2 regions of the Pedobacter roseus genome follow, and region 2 is predicted to be linked to the other one. Evidence: riboswitches for the same ligand, from Rfam matches in the RefSeq annotation. Region 2 holds a riboswitch; the other holds the start of a gene.
The links. A riboswitch is a leader RNA that binds a small molecule or an ion and turns the genes downstream of it on or off. The one in region 2 is predicted to bind cobalamin.
Positions count from the first base shown of each region.

Region 1: linked by a shared signal. The riboswitch ahead of metE (5-methyltetrahydropteroyltriglutamate--homocysteine S-methyltransferase) and the one ahead of H9L23_RS10815 (TonB-dependent receptor plug domain-containing protein) in region 2 are both predicted to bind cobalamin.

Region 1 is NZ_CP060723.1:5,356,504-5,366,250, forward strand. It holds gene mfd (transcription-repair coupling factor) at 1-1,585, shown strand, start outside; gene H9L23_RS22080 (DUF3820 family protein) at 1,689-1,910, shown strand; gene H9L23_RS22085 (DsbA family oxidoreductase) at 2,293-2,961, opposite strand; gene H9L23_RS22090 (M14 family metallopeptidase) at 3,252-5,948, opposite strand; cobalamin riboswitch at 6,562-6,770, shown strand; gene metE (5-methyltetrahydropteroyltriglutamate--homocysteine S-methyltransferase) at 6,966-9,299, shown strand; gene H9L23_RS22100 (acyl-CoA thioesterase) at 9,415-9,747, shown strand, end outside.
Region 2 is NZ_CP060723.1:2,580,659-2,590,405, reverse strand. It holds gene H9L23_RS10825 (PKD domain-containing protein) at 1-118, shown strand, start outside; gene H9L23_RS10820 (DUF5074 domain-containing protein) at 137-1,240, shown strand; cobalamin riboswitch at 1,635-1,828, shown strand; gene H9L23_RS10815 (TonB-dependent receptor plug domain-containing protein) at 1,927-3,795, shown strand; gene H9L23_RS10810 (DUF6580 family putative transport protein) at 3,836-4,426, shown strand; gene H9L23_RS10805 (ABC transporter substrate-binding protein) at 4,945-5,877, shown strand; gene H9L23_RS10800 (hypothetical protein) at 5,878-6,468, shown strand; gene H9L23_RS26965 (Sir2 family NAD-dependent protein deacetylase) at 6,468-6,653, shown strand; gene H9L23_RS10795 (SIR2 family NAD-dependent protein deacylase) at 6,611-7,159, shown strand; gene H9L23_RS10790 (Dph6-related ATP pyrophosphatase) at 7,149-7,874, shown strand; gene H9L23_RS10785 (YMGG-like glycine zipper-containing protein) at 8,006-8,515, shown strand; gene H9L23_RS10780 (Dabb family protein) at 8,610-8,942, shown strand; gene H9L23_RS10775 (hypothetical protein) at 9,372-9,623, opposite strand; gene H9L23_RS10770 (DUF3291 domain-containing protein) at 9,644-9,747, opposite strand, start outside.

The sequences.
Region 1 (9,747 bases), 2.8 Mb from region 2:
GGTTTGCGGTGATGTAGGCTTCGGAAAAACGGAGATCGCCGTACGCGCAGCATTTAAAGCGGTAGCAGAGGGCAAACAGGCAGCGATATTGGTGCCGACTACCATTTTAGCCCTACAGCATTTTAAAACCTTTTCTTCACGTTTAAAAGATTTTCCGGTTACGGTTGATTACATTAACCGCTTCAAAACCAGTAAACAGATTAAAGATACTTTGGCTGAAGCAGCAGCAGGTAAAGTTGATATTTTAATCGGAACACATCGTTTACTGAGCAAGGATGTAAAGTTTAAAGATCTCGGCATCATGATTATTGATGAAGAGCAAAAATTTGGCGTTACAGCAAAAGAGCGTTTAAAAGCAGTACGTGTAAATGTTGATACCTTAACACTAACCGCAACACCGATTCCGAGGACATTGCATTTCTCTTTGATGGGGGCAAGGGATTTATCGATCATCAGCACACCGCCACCAAATAGGCAACCAGTAAGTACCGAATTGCATGTTTTTAATGATAAATTGATCCAGGAGGCTGTTCAGTTCGAATTAGACCGTGGCGGACAGGTATTTTTTATCCATAACCGGGTAAACGACCTGATGCAGTTGGGTGGAATGATTCAAAAACTGGTTCCAAAAGCAAGGATCGGTATCGCGCACGGGCAGTTAGACGGCGATCAACTGGAAGATGTAATGCTCGATTTCATCAATGGAGAAAAAGATGTTTTAGTAGCCACAACTATTATAGAAGCAGGTTTAGATATTCCGAACGCCAATACCATCATCATTAACCATGCGCACATGTTTGGTTTAAGCGATCTGCACCAGATGCGTGGCAGGGTTGGCCGAAGCAATAAAAAAGCTTTCTGTTATTTACTCTCACCACCTTTATCTACTTTAACCTCCGAAGCCCGTAAGCGTTTAAGCGCTATCGAAGAGTTTTCTGATCTTGGCAGTGGTTTTAATGTGGCCATGCGCGATTTAGATATCCGTGGAAGTGGTAATTTACTGGGTGCAGAGCAAAGTGGTTTCATTGCCGAAATCGGTTTTGAAATGTATCATAAAATATTAGACGAAGCCATTCAGGAGTTAAAAGAGGCTGAGTTTAAAGGGCTCTTCGAAAACGAACCAGCCCGTCCGTTTGTGGGCTTTACGCAGGTAGATACCGATCTGGAATTATATATTCCGGATGCTTACATTACCAATATTACTGAGCGTTACAATTTATATACCGAGCTCTCTAAACTCGATAACGAAGGCGAATTGGCCATTTTTGAAAAACACCTTGCCGATCGTTTCGGACCGGTTCCTCCACAGGTAAAAACCATGCTCAGCGTGGTGCGTTTACAATGGCTGGGCAAAAAATTAGGTTTTGAGAAAATTAGCTTTAAGAAAAACAGTTTACGAGGATATTTCTTAAGCGATAAACAATCGGCATATTTCGATTCGAATACCTTTACCAAGATTTTAACTTTTGCGCAGAACCACCCACGTATGTGTAATTTAAAAGAGATAAAAAATACCTTAAGGATTGCTTTTGACAATGTAAAAACCGTTGAGGAAGCAATAGAAACTTTAGAATTAATTGATTAAAAACGTTAATTCAGTCAACGGACTGACTCAATTAACGTTAATTCGGTCAATGAACTGACTGAATTAATGTTTTTCAAATTATCAGCACTACCTTAAAATAAAAATGTTAGACCCAACCTTATTACTCGATTTAGTGAAAATGCAAATGCCTTATGGAAAGTATAAAGGTTACCTGATCTGCAATATCCCTGAAAGTTATTTGCTGTGGTATAAGGATAAGGGTTTCCCAAAGGGTAAATTGGGCGATTTAATGGCTACTATGTTCGAAATTCGGGTGAATGGTTTGGAGTATTTATTAACTCCGTTGAAGAATCAAAATCGGTAGTTAAGCCGATAGGTTAATGCGGGCATTTATTCCAGGCCATTGTAATCCTGAGTAAAAAGTGATGGTGCAGGTATAGGCGAATCGTCATTCCCAACTTGATTGGGAATCGTAATGCATTATTAGGACAGCTGGTTGATTAAGATTCCCGCCTGCGCGGGAATGACGACCGTATTTAGAATCTTTCATCCTGAGCGTAGTCGAAGGACCTAATGTGCATTGATTTCTTTCAATAGATGCTGAAATAAATGTAGCAAGACGAATCCTTATCTCCCGCAGATCAAAAAGATTTTCGCAGAAAAATCTGCGAAAATCAGCATAATCTGCGGGAAACAAACCTATATCTCACAACCATTCTCATCACAAACCGCATCATTATTTTTATTTAATGAGGTAAGTGTGGTTTAGGCTGAGTTTCTTTCCACTCGGCAAAACTTTGGGTAAGCGCATCTGTGAAAGCCTGAACTGGCTGAGCGCCCGAAACGCCATATTTGCGGTCCATTACAAAATAAGGTACGCCACGGATGCCTAAATTCTGGCTTTCATAAATATCGTAGCGCACGGCTTCAGCAAATTGATCACTATTTAAAACTGCTACAGCTTCATCCTTATCCAAGCCAATTTCAACTGCAAGATCAACTAAGACATCCGTTTCGCCAATATTTTTACTATTAACAAAATGGGCTTCAAATAATTTTTCTTCGGCTAAATCCTGAAGATTATGTTTGGCAGCTAAATGGATTAAACGGTGTGCGTTAAAAGTATTAGCAGGGATATTGGTATCGAAATCGATGCTTAAGCCTGCATTCGCCGCCATATCAACCACCTGCTTTGTCATCTGTTTGGCTTGCTCAACCGGCATTCCTTTACTTCTCGAAAGGTAATCGTATACTGTTTCATTATTGGTATTGTGATACTCCGGATTGAGCTGAAAACTCTTCCAATCTATTTCAATTTCATTTTTGAAGGGCAATTTTTCAATTGCCTGCTCAAAATGTCTTTTCCCGATATAGCAAAACGGACACATTACGTCCGACCAGATTTCTACTTTCATAATACAAAATTAAGCGGATTATAATTGGCTATAGTAAGGCAAAAGTAAAAAGCCACTATCGTTTAGGATAGTGGTTATCATGTCTCAATAGAATTTATATCTAGATATCGTCATTTCGACCGCAGTGGAGAAATCTTTGAACTATGTTAAAAGATTTCTCCATTTCGCTACGCTTCAGTCGAAATGACGACCTTTGTATTAAATTTGTCAATGGTAGTTTGCTGAAGAAACAGCATAAATGCAATTTATGCATTTCGATAAGCTCAATATGACCAAAAACTCAATTATAATTATTTATACAACTGGTTAAATATCAGCTTAAAAGTACCATGCGTTTGTGCCCTGAAAGCAATTTCCGGACCGAATGCTAGCAGTTTTCCTTTGCCAACTTTTGCTTCAAAAGCCGTTACACCATCTTGAAGATAGGCTTGCCCCCAGGCCCAGCCACTGCGCAGTGGCGTAGCTGTTTCGAACCACATTAAAGGTTTAATCTTTCCGGAAGCAATGGCATCGCCAGTGAGTTTAAAAACCGGACTATTATCAAAATATACATCGGCTTCCTTTTCCATTCCCCAATTGGTGGGTAAAGAGGTATCTACGCCAACATTTAACACACTTCCAGGAACATAGTATTTTTCAGCTGGTAACCTTTTTTCTTCTCCGTTTACAATTTCTACCATCGCATTGCGTACCGGAAGATTTAAGTGATAAGCCAGGTTGGTACTGCTGCCAATGGTTACAATATTGCCACCAGCCTCTAAGAATTTCTTTAACTCAGGGATTGATTTATCAGCGTTAATCCTGCCTAAACGGTTTCTAAATTCCTGTGGAATTTCATCTGCCTTTGGTCCGAAAGATCTGTTTCCATTGGCGCCGCCCTGAACCGATGGAACTGCACCACCTACAAAAATGATCACATCGTATTTAGATTTTAAGTTTCCGGCATCAATATCCTGAGGATAGATTACTGTGGCGTTGTAATGATACTGTTCCATTAAAAACCGCACCCAACCCGAGGCCATTGAACCACCGTAGGTATCCCAAAGTGCAATTCTGGCTGTCGAAACTTTAATTTTATTTTTAGGGGCAGCAGCCGTTTTTAGTTTAATGTTTGCTTTTTCCAATACCGGTTTTCCTGCCGATGAAACATAAAAATCTCCATTTTCAGAAGAGCGGTAAACCTCAACTTTGTTTTTCAATAAATCATTAACTGCGGAATAAGAATCATTTTGTGCTGCACTTAATACATATTCTGATCCATTTGGCAGTTTATTCTCTGGTTTTAAAAGTTCCCCATAAGGATTTTTTTCAAAGGGACCTGAAAAGTCGTCCAGAATACGGTCGAATTTAACATCCATTAAATAAGCCAAAGTCCATCCGGCAGCATCATAAGGTGGAATTGGCGCACCTCCTTCGTATTTAAAATCGTTTGGATGATCCTGAGGCTCAAACATATCCAACACATGTGGACGGAAAGCCTGATCAGTTTTTACCACGTAGCTTCCCGCAGGATAATTTTTACCTGCAACTGCAAATGAAGCGGTTGCTTTTTGTACCACAATTCCCGTTCTGATCAATGCATTTAAAAACTTAATGGCAGAGTTAAAATCGGGCTGATCTGCAGATAAAATATAACCCCGTGGATCACGGTTTGCAGGAGCTTTCATTACCGTATCAAAAGCTTTCATACTGATCTGTCTCCTTGGTCCAAAATCAGCATCTCCACCAGCAATGGGGGCACCTTTTTCGCCCTTTGCAGCATTATTAATGGCCTCAATTTTCTTTGGAGAGAAAGACCATGTATCTTTTTTGCCTCTTTCGATCGAATTTCTGCCCATTTGATAAATGTTGTACAATAATTCGTCGCGGTAACGCTGTGCATAACCTAAAACCGCATAGTTTAAAGAAACTGAATAATCGATTGAGTTTTTAAAATACCATTTTCTAGGCGTAATTGGATTTGGCGAATCACCGCTTGGCAGTAAACGCGACGGAACCAATGGAATTTCAGAAGGGGTAGGGTTCCCGATAATTTCTGTTAAAAGCCCAACCATATTGTGGAAATAGGTTGTAGTTCTTAATCCACCATTGTACCAGGTAGAATAAACCGAGCCGCCACGCTGCGTATAACCAGGCTTGTTTTCTACATTCATCCTGTTGTGCATCGCCGCTCCCACAGCATCTAAACTGGTTAATATCGTAGGGTCGAAAACATAATTAAAAGGATCACGATAAGGCGGACCAGCAACAACTGTTCCCGCAGGACCAGCCTGATGGTGGTTATACATAATCTGAGGGATCCACTCTACAAAAAGCTGACGGCCGATATTTTGTGTTTCTTTAAGGTTTAACATAAAGAAGTCGCGGTTATTATCATGTCCCGCATATTTCTCATACAAAACAGGCAGTCCGGAGGTTGTTCGTTTTTTTGGATCCTTATCCCTCATGTACCAATTGCTCACCAATTCCTGCCCATCGGGGTTGGCATGTGTAAACAAGATGATTACATTATCTAAAATACGTAAGGTCTCAGCATCAGTTCTGGAAGCAAATTCATATACTGTTTCGATCAATTGATGGGCACCAACTACCTCGTTTGCATGAAGGCCTCCATCTATCCAAACTACTGCTTTTCCTTCCTGTGCCAATGCTTTGGCCTGCTCAGGCGTAATTTCGGCATGGGCCAGTTGTTGTGAAATTTCTTTATAACGATCTAATTTCTTTAGGTTTTCAGGTGAAGAAACAATCAGCATATATTGACTTCTTCCTTCTTCGGTTTTCCCGATATCAACCAGTTTAACACGGTTAGAAGTTGCTGCAAGCTTTTTAAAGTACGCTTCTGTTTGGGTATAATTGGCCAATTGATAATCGTCGCCGATATCAAAACCGAAATGAGATTTTGGCGTTGGTACCTCCTGCGCCAGCACTGCATAGCTGTTTACCATTAAAAAAGCAATGCAAAGCCCTTTAAAGTAGTTTTTTATCATAATAAGGGTGTTTAGTTAGGTAACCAAATATAATAGAGAATCAGCACCAAAAACGGCTTGCTGTAAATTTGTTACAAGTGATTCCATGAGCACACTATTAACCACAGATAAAAAGGATGCACACAGATATAAGTGTTTATGCCCGTTCACCTAATTTATTATGTAACGCGTCGTTGAAATTTTTTAAGGCACTATGTTGGCTTGCTTTGAAAAAACGAACAGGTTATACCGAAGAACGTCGTCAATCCCAAGAGCGGGAAATCAAAAAAACAGATGCAGGACAGAACCCCTTAGCACAATCAAACCTTAACGCAGTGGTTTTGTGTTCAGATTTGCAAAAACATTCAATTAGCATCAACGAACAAAACAAAGTGCCGTTGTTTTTGATGAGGGAGAGGTCGTGTGGAGGCTCCTTGTTGGATTGACAAAGCGCTTTGGGTACTTTGGCGCTCCAAAGTACCATGCCTCCGCGGCATAGAGCGAAAAAATATTTACTATATATGTCCACATAGTCTCTAACTGATGAGAGGTGGTAAAATCAACGCTTACAAAAATACCTTAATCTTTAAATCCTAATCCATACATTTGTACTGATGTAAGTTCTTAACTTTATTTTTCATCAACCGATACAGGTTCCCGGAATTATACCCGGGATTAATAGGGAATCGTGTGCAAATCACGAGCTGTCGCGCAACTGTAAATTCTGTCTTTTAGTAAAAAGACAACGGTCTTATCATTCATGCCACTGTGCCGTTTTACCGGGATGGGAAGGCGATAAGATCGGGAATAAGTCAGGAGACCTGCCTATATTGAATTGACGGTACTTTCGCGTTATAAAGTAATTGGTCAGGTCTGATTGCACACAATAAAATTAAAATTTTATATGCTTGCTTTAAGCTTTTTTGCTGATAAGTGGGCAGGCTGTGCCATAACCTTTCCTTTTTATTTTGAACAGAAATTATTAAAAAATACGGTTTTGAGCTTTTAAACGATTTATTTACTTAATCTTTAAAAGAGATGCTAACGCAAAATCTGGGCTACCCGCGAATAGGTAGTCAAAGGGAATTAAAGAAAATCTGCGAAAATTACTGGGCAGATAAAACTGGGTACAAAAATGTACTTCAGGTGGGCAAAAACATTCGCCACGAAAATTGGAAACTTCAAAAAGAAGCAGGCATTGATGTGATTCCATCAAACGATTTTTCTTTTTACGATCATGTACTCGATCATTCCTTAACTTTTGGGGCAATCCCGAAAAGGTATAACGAGGTAATCCTGAAAAAAGGGAATGAAGAACTTGATCTTTATTTCGCCATGGCAAGAGGTTACCAAAAAGAAGGATTGGATGTAGTAGCGATGGAAATGACCAAATGGTTCGATACCAATTACCACTACATTGTGCCAGAGTTTTACAAAGACCAGCCTTTTAAACTTTTCTCAACTAAAATCATCGATGAGTTTTACGAGGCCAAACAATTGGGTATTACCACCAAACCGGTTCTAATCGGCCCGGTTTCCTATCTTTTATTGGGCAAGGAAAAAGAAGCCGGATTTGAAAAAATAGACCTGATCAAAAACCTGCTTCCGGTTTATATCGAGATTTTATCTCGTTTAGATGCTTTGAATGTAGAACATGTACAGTTTGATGAACCATTTTTGACTTTAGATTTAACCGAAAAAGACAAAAAAGCTTACGAATATGTTTATAAGGAAATTAGAAAAGCTTTCCCAAGGTTAAAGATCGTTTTAGCAACTTATTTCGAGGGTTTAGGTAACAATCTTGCCTTAACTACTTCATTGCCGGTAAATGTTTTACATATCGATCTGGTACGTGCTGAAGATCAGTTAAACAACGTTTTAGCTTTGTTAAAAGAGGATACCACCCTTTCTTTAGGTTTGGTAGACGGAAGGAACATCTGGAAGAATGATTTTGAAAAATCTGTTTCTATCATTAATCAGGCGGTTGAAAAAAGAGGCTTAGATAAAGTATGGATTGCACCATCCTGTTCATTAATCCACTCACCGGTTGATCTGGACAATGAAACCAACGAAAAAAATTTATCGGCAGAAATTAAACAATGGCTGGCCTATGCAAAGCAAAAAATTGCTGAGCTGGCTACCTTAAAAAAACTCATTACGAACGAAAGCCCTGCATCTACCCTGCAAAAGCTGGAGGAAAACAAAATTGCAATCGCTAACCGTAAAGTTTCAAAGATCATCCATAATCCGGCAGTAAAAGAACGTGTTTCGGCCTTAAAAGAGCAGGATGTCGAACGTCTGAGTCCATTTTCGGCAAGAAAAATCAAACAACAGGAGCTTAATCTACCCATTTATGCTACCACCACCATCGGATCTTTCCCTCAAACAGCAGAAGTAAGAAGCTGGCGGGCCAAGCTTAAAAACGCAACTTTTACTGTTGAAGAATATGATAATCTAATTGAGCTGGAAACCGAAAAAGCAGTAAGATGGCAGGAAGAAATCGACCTGGATGTACTCGTACATGGGGAATTTGAACGTAACGACATGGTTGAATACTTCGGTGAGCAATTAGATGGTTTCGCTTTCTCTAAAAACGGATGGGTACAAAGCTATGGCTCGCGCTGTGTAAAACCACCAATCATTTTTGGTGATGTTTCGCGACCAGAACCTATGACAGTGAAGTGGACCGCTTATGCGCAATCGCTTACTTCGAAATACATGAAAGGTATGTTAACTGGTCCGGTTACCATTTTACAATGGTCGTTTGTACGTAATGATCAGCCACGATCAGAAACCTGTACACAAATTGCTTTAGCCATCCGAGATGAAGTTTGCGACCTGGAGAATGCAGGTATTAAAATCATTCAGATTGATGAACCCGCCATTAGAGAGGGTTTACCTTTGCGCAAGGCAGATTGGCAAAATTACCTGAACTGGGCGGTTAAAGCCTTTAAAATTTCGGCTAGTGGCGTAAAAGACGATACACAGATTCATACGCACATGTGTTATTCTGAATTTAACGATATCATCCAGAACATTGCCGATATGGACGCTGACGTGATCACGATTGAAACTTCACGTTCGCAGATGGAACTATTAGACGCTTTTGCCGATTTTAAATATCCAAACGAAATTGGTCCGGGTGTATACGATATCCACTCCCCAAGGGTTCCGAGGCGGGAAGAAATGGTTCAATTATTGAAAAAAGCAAAATCCGTTATTCCTTCAGCGCAACTGTGGGTAAACCCTGATTGTGGCTTAAAAACCCGCGGATGGGACGAAACCAAAAAAGCATTGATCGAAATGGTTGAAGCGGCAAAAGAGATGCGTAAAACGGAAGAAGTACTATCAGCAGATCTTCAGGCAAATTAATTGCCTCAATTGTTACCCCAGAGAGACGACAGTTTTCTCTGAAGCAAGCCCTTACTTTGACAACTTTCTAATCAGAAAGTTGTCAAAGCTTTTTACTCATCATATATTTACCCTCATGACCTTAGAAGAAAGAATAGAAAACTCAAAAACCAGTATTTTTAAAGCCGTTTTCCCAAATACAACCAACCATTACGATACGCTTTTTGGCGGCACCGCCATGCATTTAATGGACGAAGTTGCTTTTATTACCGCCACACGTTTTAGCCGCCAGATTATGGTAACGGTAAGCAGCGATCGGATAGATTTTAAAAAACCAATCCCAGCGGGTACCATCATAGAGCTTATTGGTAAAGTAAGCCATGTTGGGAATACCAGTTTAAAGGTTAATGTAGAAATTTACATTGAGCAGATGTATGCCGAAGGAAGGGAACTGGCCGTACATGGCGAT
Region 2 (9,747 bases):
ACAGAATAATAATGGGAATCCTTTTAGCCCTGATAATGATAATGAACGGTCGCGCTATTTGGGCGAAATCTCTACAGAATTTGGTGGCGCGGTTGATCTTAAACTTTTAAAAAAATAAATAACACAATATATTATAATGAAACAATTAAACTTTAAACAATTACTGATAGGGGCATTAGTTTTAACTACCGGATTATACGGTTGTAAAAAGGACAGTGTAGAAAACCTGCAGATAGATCCGGTTACAGGTAAATACGAAAATGGCTTTTTTGTAATTGGAGAGGGCTCTTATGGACAAAATGCTGGTACAGTGAGTTTTTACCGTTATGGTGAAGATACCCTTAATATCAGGGCTTATGAAAAGGAAAACCCGGGTAAGATATTGTCAAATGCGGCTAAAACGAGTACGTTGCAGTTTGCCTCAATAATTAACGGTAGCATATATCTCATGTCCAAAGTAAACGGCCCGATTGTGAAAATAAACGAATACAGCTTAAAAGAAGAGGCAAGATACGTACAGGAGGCCAGCAACTGGAGAAGTATGATACAGGTTGATGGAAACAGGGGATTGGTAAGTGCAAATGACGGCGTTTACCAGATTGATCTGAATACATTGGCCGTGCAAAATAAACTGACTTCAGTTGGTGCGGTGAATACCGGCGATATGTGGAAAAAAGGCGATTACGTTTACCTGTTACAGAGCAATGGTGCTAAAATTGTATACGCTAATAATTATTCACTGGTAAAAAGTTTCTCCAGCATTAACAGAGGTTTTGCTCAAACACCTAATGGAAAAATCTGGGCTTCTACGGGTAGCCGGTTAATTGCCATTGATAATAACTTAGATACAGCAGGTATAGCATTACCTGTATCAATAGGAACATTTGGATTGGATGCACCGACCCGCATTACCGCATCAGCAAAAGAAAATGCTATTTTCTATCATTCAGGAAAGGCAATTTATAAATATATTGATGGTGATAAAACGTCGTTATCACAGCCATTTATTAATATTACCGAAGATCCTTTTATGGTTTACGGAGCCATCCGCTACGATAAAAACAAAGATTATATCGTGGTAAACGGAATCCAAAATTATGGGGCAGCCGCTACTGTAAACTACTTATTGATTTACAATGCATCTACAGGTGCATTGGTAAAAAGAATTAAATATGGCGGCGATGGCGTTACTACCGATTTTACAAAGATATTTTTTAATGATTTAGCCATTTTCCATTAAAATATTATAATGCCTCAAATGTTAAAGGTCTGCAAAATCATCATTGCAGGCCTTTTTTATAAAGCTTGATTTTAATACTACAAACCCTCATTTATAAACCCGGTAGTAGCGGCAGCCTCCGGTTTTTCATCGGAGCTACAGCGGATAACGGGACTGTTGTTTCCGAAGCATCAATGACATTCATTTTCAGAAAAAAGCTATACTTATTCTTTGTGTCCAGCTAGAGCCTATTTTTTTTGCCACGGAGGCACTGAAAACACGGAAGATATATTGTGAATCATATCAAATGATACTCAAATAGTATATAGTTAGACGCGATTTAGCATAATAATAAGCTTTAAATATGCGCAAAGCTACCCCATGCTTTCCACTCTTTGCTCTATGCTTTTTTTACTACCTTTGCGCTGCTTTTGGTTTCCGGCCTTACAACCGGGATTAAAAGGGAATACAGTGAAAATCTGTAACTGTCCCGCAGCTGTAAGCTCTATAACGTTTTTCAATCTATAAGTCACTGCCCAATTCACTACTGAGCGGGAAGACAGAAAACCGGGAGTAAGTCAGAAGACCTGCCTTTAGCGTTTAATTTCATAGCTTTCGGGGATTGAAGCTAGGATTGAGATATTAACGTTGTTCGTATTTTCATTTCCTTTTCTAATCTGTTGGCTGTGGGCAAAACTCACAATCAAATGAACAAAAAAAGTATGCTAACTGTAGCAGGGCTGGGGCTCGCGCAGTTAATGATTGGCCAGGTGGCTAATGCTCAAACTCAAGACAGTTTGCAGCTCAAAGATGTTGTAATTTCTGCAACTAAAAATGATCAGAAGCAATCGCAAACCGGTAAAGTGGTTACCATCATCAGTCGCGAAGTATTGGATCGCAGTAACGGTAAATCATTGCCTGAACTTATTAGCGAGCAGGCAGGGATTATTGTAGCAGGTTCAAGCAGCAATCCGGGATTAAACAAATCGGTATTTTTTAGAGGAGCAGGAAGTGCTTATGCCGTGGTTTTAATTGATGGTATTGTGCAAAACGATCCATCAGGAAACGGAGGTGCATTCGATTTAAGATTGATTTCTATCGATCAGATTGATCACATCGAAATTTTAAGGGGTGGTCAGTCTACCATTTATGGTTCTGATGCCGTTGCTGGGGTAATCAACATCATCACTAAAAAAGGTGGCCCAAAAGGAAATACCATATATGGTGTTGCCAGTGCAGGCAGTTACGAAACCTACAAAGGAACCATTGGTTTGAACGGCGGTGTTGAAGGTTTTTCGTATAACATTAACTATACCCATGCCAAAACAGACGGCATTTCTGAAGCGGCTACACCAGTGGGAAGTACAGCTACATTTGATAAAGACGGATTTAAAACCGATGCCTTAAATGCAAATTTCGGGATCAAACTGGACAATCACTTCTCTGTAAATCCATTTGTACGTTATTATTATGGCAATTACAAGTTTGATGGAGGCGCTTTTACCGATGCAAACAATTATTCGATTCTGAAAAACTTTGCTGCAGGTACCAATGCCAAATATGAATTTGCAACTGGTAAAGTAACCTTGAATTATAGTTTTGAAAGTACAAGAAATGATGCGCACAGCCAATATCCTAGTGTTAACGAAGGCAGGGTATCATTATTGGATTTATTCTACAACCAAAAACTAGGTAATAAATTAGATTTATTGGTGGGTATCGATAACCGTGTAATGAAATTATCATCAGCAACCAATAAACCTGAAACCAACATTTTTGCCGCTTACGGATCATTATTTTTACACGATTTAAGTGTATTTAACCTTGAAGTTGGCGGACGTTACAATAAACACGAACAATATGGCGAAAACTATACTTATTCTATTACCCCAAGCATCAACATCATTAAAGAGATAAAATTATTCGGAACGGTTTCAACCGCATTTAAAGTTCCTACCTTAAACATGCTTTTTGGTCAGTTTGGTGCTAATTTGGATTTAAAGCCTGAAAAATCGCAGAATTACGAAGCTGGTGTTAATTTTAGCTTTGCTGATGACAAATTTAGCTTGCGTTTAGCAGGTTACAAACGCGATTTAACCGATGCAATCATTTATGCTTACCCTAATGGATACATTAACCAGGTAAGTCAGAAAACCAAAGGTTTCGAAGTTGAACCAGCGATTAAATTCGGCGTGTTTAACATCAATGGTTATTATGCTTATGTAGAAGGAAATGAGTTCAACTTTGTTGATAATGCTGTTGCTGACTATCTTTTCCGCAGACCAAAACATACATTTGGGATTACTGCGGGCGCACAGGCTACAAGCAATTTATATGTAAGCGCCAACTATCGTTATTTCGGCAAACGTACCGATGGTAATTTTACCACCTATACAGTAGATAATTTACCTGCTTATAAATTATTAAATGCTTACGCAGAATATGCTCTGGCTAAAAAACGTGTAAAACTGTTCTTCGATGCCAAAAACATCCTGAACGAAAAATACAACGAGATTATTGGTTACAACAGCTTAGGTTTCAACTTTAATACTGGAGTAATTTTTAATATACACTAATAAAATTTAACTTTGCAGTATACACATTAACCAAAATAAAATGTCTCATTTAAAATTTAATCCACGCACTTTAATTTTGTTGCTGATGATTCTGGCCATAACGGCTTTCCGTTTGCTGGTAACATTCAACTCTGATGAATTAAAGTTTGCCAATTTCTCATCCATAGGAGCAGTAGCTTTATTTGGAGGAGCATATTTTAAAGATCATCTTAAAGCTTTTGCCTTTCCAATATTAAGCTTGTTATTAAGCGATTTCATTTTATCAATCACTATCTTCAGTAAATATAGCAGTGGTTTTCTTTACGAAGGTTGGTACTGGACTTACATAGCCTTCGCTTTAATGGTATTGGTAGGTAGGGTAATGCTTAAAAAAGTGAACGTGGTAAATTTATTGGCTTCAACCCTTGTGATTGTGTTAATCCACTGGATTGTGAGCGACATCGGTGTTTGGTTTAAAAATCCAGCCTATACACAAGATTTAGCAGGTTTTTGGGCATGTTTGGTTAAAGCAATTCCATTCGAGATCAGGTTCCTGGAAGGAACAGTGATCTATGGCGCATTGCTTTTCGGTGCTTTCGAAATCTTAAAAGCAAAATACCCGGTATTAAAATTGCAAACGCAAAAATTATAATTACCTGGTTGGTAGTTCACCAACCAAACGAAAATAAACATAGAAATCCTCTTTTGATTTAATTCAGAAGGGGATTTTTTTACTGTGAGTTTTTCGTCATGTTGTATCGATTTATTCTATAGAAATAGTTTCGGCATCATGTTAAATCTCCTTAAAAAAACCATTAGGTTCTACCGAAGAACGCCGTCAATCCCAAGAGCCGGGGAAATCAAAAAAACAGTTTCAGTTCAGATAAATTAGCACTAACAAACCTGAAACGCAGTGGTTTTGTGTTCATAAGCGATAATTTAATTTTAAAGAAAATATTGAACACAAAACGAAGTGCCCCTGTTTTTTTGATGAGCATTGGATAGCGCAAAAGGCTCATTGCCGGATTGACAAAGCGCTTTGGGTACTTTGGCGCTCCAAAGTACCATGCCCCCGCGGCAGAGAGCGGACGACGAATTCTTATATTTGTATCAACTAGCACAAAAATTTTTTATCTTCGATAGCTAATTACCTTTTACATCTTCTATCAAATGAAAGTCGTTTCCTTTTTACCCGCTGCCACCAAAATGATCTACGATATGGGCCTGCAAGAACACCTGCATGGCGTAACCTTCGAATGTCCAAAAGAAGCTGCCGATCAGCCAAAGGTGGTTCGTTGCATATTGGAGGGTAAAAATTATTCCAGTATCGAAATCGACCGTATATTTTCAGCTTCAAAAGCACAGGGCAAAAGTTTGTACTGGGTAGATGATGAGCTTTTAGAAAGTATTTTACCAGATATCGTTTTTACACAAGATATCTGCGAGGTTTGCAACATCGATACTGTTTGCACCGAAACTGCCGTAATGAAGCTTAGCAAGCAGCCTACGCTTGTTCCTCTATCACCAAATAACCTTCAGGATGTTTTTGAATGTGCCATTACCATTGCAAAAGCTTTAGGCAAAGAAGAAGTGGCCTTAAACTATCTTGCAGGCTTACAAAAGAAAACTGATTCTATTTTAGATCAACTCAGGGCAAACCGTGCACCTTTAAAACGGGTGATGCTGATGGAATGGATCGAACCGATTTACAACTGTGGTCATTGGATTCCTTTTCAAATTGCTGCTGCGGGTGGGGTAGATATGCTTTCCAATCCTGCCGGCGATTCTATTGTTACCCAATGGGATAAAATTTTGAAATACAATCCCGAGGTTCTGGTGATTGCTCCATGTGGTTTCGATAAGAAAAGAAGCCTGGAAGAAATGGAACTCTTAACCGCTAAACCTGGATGGGATAATTTAGAAGCCGTAAAAAATAATCAGGTTTACATTGCCGATTTTGATATGTTTACTCAGCCAAGTGTTGGCACTTTGGTAGAAGGAATCGAAGCTTTAGCCTGCATGTTCCATCCGGAAATTTTTAAAGCTGACGAAAATTTATCTAAAAAGTTTTTGAATTTTGCTACTGTAAATCAACTTCATTAGATGAAATACCTCTTTTTAATACTCACCTGTATTTTCTTTTATTCGTTTTGCCGCGCACAGGATAGAAAATATACAGATTCCGCAGTAGCAGAATATATAGATGCTTGTAAGTGTGTGTTGAAATCACATGATGGAAAAGCAACCGATTATAAACGTATTCGAAAAACGGATTTTTATAATTTCGCGAGGAAAATTTTATACATATCTTTTAAGAATACTGACACATCTAACCATACACCATATTTTAAAAACGGGTTGTTGAACGATGAAGTTATAAAAGAAAAACACTTGTTGTCAAGTCAGGAAACTGATTCATTGAATAAAACACTTTTTAATTATAAATATAAAGGCAATCCGATAAAGATTTTGGTTTTCGAATGTAAAACACCAGAGAATGCAATTGTTTATCTCGATGAGCATAATAATGTAATTGCCGCAATAAATATTTGTTTTTCTCAAACAGGATACTATACATGGGTAAATGACTTATATAATGGTACACACGGACCATCTTTATACGATACCTGTTTTGGGAAATACGAACTTCTTGCCAAACTTTTTAGATCTGCAGGAATTAAAAATATTAAATAATGAAATTAAAGCTGGTTGTATTAACAGGGGCAGGGATCAGTGCCGAAAGTGGGTTAAAAACATTTAGGGATGCCGATGGATTATGGGAAGGTTACAATGTTTACGATGTGGCTACCCCGAAGCCTGGGAAAAAGATCCGGAACTGGTTCAAAAATTTTATAATGAGCGAAGAAAACAGGTTTTAGCTGCCCAGCCTAATCAGGCCCATCAATTACTGGCTGAACTCGAAAAAGATTTCGACGTGGAGATCATCACCCAAAATATAGACGACCTGCACGAAAGGGCAGGATCTACGAAAGTTACCCATCTTCATGGCGTAATTACCAGATCGCAGTCCGATTTACGGCCTGATTTAACCTATCCCATCGAAGGTACGGAAATAAAAACGGGCGATTTATGTGAATTGGGATCTCAGCTCAGGCCTCATGTAGTATGGTTTGGCGAAGCCGTGCCGATGATCGAGGTGGCTGCACTAATTTGTAAACAGGCCGATATATTTGTGCTGATTGGGACTTCGTTAGCTGTTTACCCTGCTGCAGGTTTAATCGATTTTGTCCCCTCCGTCGTCGATAAATACATCATCGATCCCCGCATACCAGATGTTAAACGGTATAAAAATGTGATCAATATTGAGAAAAATGCCGTTGAAGGCGTAGCCGAACTAAAAGTAATCTTGTCCAATGGCAGATAAAAAAATCTGTATTTTTAACTGGAGCGGCGGTAAAGACAGTACTTTGGCACTTCATTATGCTTTACAGGATCCTACTATTGAAATCCGTTACCTCATTACCACGGTTACTGAAAAATATAACCGCGTTTCCATGCATGGTGTTAGAGAAGCTTTGTTAATTAAACAGGCAGAAAGCATTGGCATTCCATTGTATCAAATCCGCCTGGGTGAAATGCCAGATGTGGAAAGTTACGATAGTACGATGAAAATGCATCTGTCTAAATTTAAAGAAGAAGGTATCACTCATTCTATTTTTGGTGATATTTTTTTGGAAGACCTCCGTCAGTACCGGGAAAATAAACTGGCTGAGATAGGTCTTCAGGCAATTTTTCCTTTATGGCAAAAAGATACAAAGAATCTGATCAAAGAATTCTTAAACCTGCGCTATAAAACCATCATTGTCTGTGTACAACAAAATCTCCAAAACATTTGTGGAAAAGTAATCAGTATAGATTTAATCAGCAAACTTCCTGCAGATATCGACCCCTGTGGTGAAAATGGAGAATTTCATACTTTCGCTTTTGAAGGTCCTATTTTCAAGAATAAAATACCATTCACCATCGGAGAGCAGGTATTCCGCACCTATAATGCACCTGCCAAAACAACACCGGATGATAATTCACCATGTTCATCTACAGCACTTTCAGGCTTCTGGTATATCGATTTATTACCATAATTTTTCATTTTCAAAACTTTTTGGCATCATTTTTTCTTTAGTACATGTAATTAACTAAATCACACATCCCAAATGAAACCTGTTTAGCGAGGTTAGGTAGCTGAACAAGCGTCATGAAAAAATTAAATGTTATGAAAAAGATATTGGTAGTAATCGCATTAAGTTCATCTGTTTTGTTTGCTTGTAACAATAAAGCAAAAGAGGAAGCCGCATTAAAACAACAACAGGCAGAAAAACAACTGGCTATTAAAGCTGTAAAAGATAGTTTGAGGTTAGACAGCTTTAATAAAGCTGCTGCTGCAAAAGTGGAGCAGGAAAAAGAGGCTAAACATCAGGCAGAATTAATAGCAGCCAGAAAGGCGGGAGCAGCGTCGTCTAGATCATCAAGATCGTATGCAAGCTCTGGTGGTAGTTCAAGTGCTGCTTATGGTGGTACGCAACCAACAGCTAAGAAAAAAGGCTGGAGTGATGCCGCTAAAGGTGCAGTAATCGGTGGTGTTGGTGGTGCCGTTGGTGGTGCTTTAATCGATAAGAAAAAAGGTAGAGGTGCTATCATTGGTGGATTAGTTGGAGCTGGTGGCGGTTATTTAATCGGTAGAGGCGAAGACAGAAAATCTGGCCGTGTGCAACCAAAAAACTAATAAGTTTTAATTAAAATATTAAAGTCCCGGTTTATATCGGGACTTTTTTTATGCCCAATAAAAAAGGTTTAATATATTTACGAAAAAAGTTCCCATGACAGAAACCGCAGATAAAGGCCAGATCCAACACTTTGTAATGTTTTGGTTAAAGCCACAACTTACTAAGGCTGAAATAGCAGACTTTGCTAATTTTTTCGAAAGTTTAAAGCTAATTAAATATATCAAAACCTTAAATTATGGTTTAGCTGCCAGTACACCGGTACGTCCTGTTACCGATAATTCATTTACCTATTCGCTTACCATTACTTTTGCGAACATTGCAGATCATAACGCTTACCAGGAAGATAAAACACATTTGGACGCGGTAGAAAAATTCTCTCAAAACTGGTACAGGGTAGTGGTGCACGATACGGTAATTTCTGTTTAAAGCTCAATTTGTTATTTAGAATAACCAGGCTAGGTTTTTGATGATATATTGCGATTGCAAGCCGAGAGGAGTCGTTATTCCCAACCCGATAGCTATCGGGTTGGGAATCGCAATGCAAGCATTTAAGATTCCCGCATGCGTGGGATCCGATAGCTATCGGATGACGGCCTTACTACAGGATTCAACATCCTAAATCTCCATCTTCACCCTAAAATTACTAAACCTCCCATTTATTTGGCTAAATTAAGTGCCGAAATTATATTTTGTGAAGTAATTTAAATATCAATATATCAATTACTTATCTTTATTTACCTTAATGATAGGTACCAATTTAGGGTTGATTTAACGTCAAAAAAACCTGTAAATTCAGAATATAATTTTGAATACGTTTTTAATGTACTGTAAATCAGTATATTAAGTTGATTATTTCTAATATTGATGTCTGTTATACGCTGCTGTAAAGTCAGTACGCATAATTTTAAACTTAGAGATGACAGTCTGGATAAATTCTTCATCTAAAATTTCGAACACATCATTTACGCCTCCTCCACTCAGGTCAAGCTCAGCCAATTTATAACTTTGCTCAAAAGTACCCTGTTCAAACTTGATGATAAATTTCTGATTCATTGAAAAAATGGTAATCTTACATTCCGGGTGTGGAAGCTCCGCTACTACTCTCATGTTTTAATTTTAAATTTTAATTATATTATATTGATTTCAACGCCATTTAATGAGCCCCAGCTATCGATAATTCCGAAACGGGCAAACAGCTCTTCTTTATACCATTGGCGTTCTCTGGTAAGTT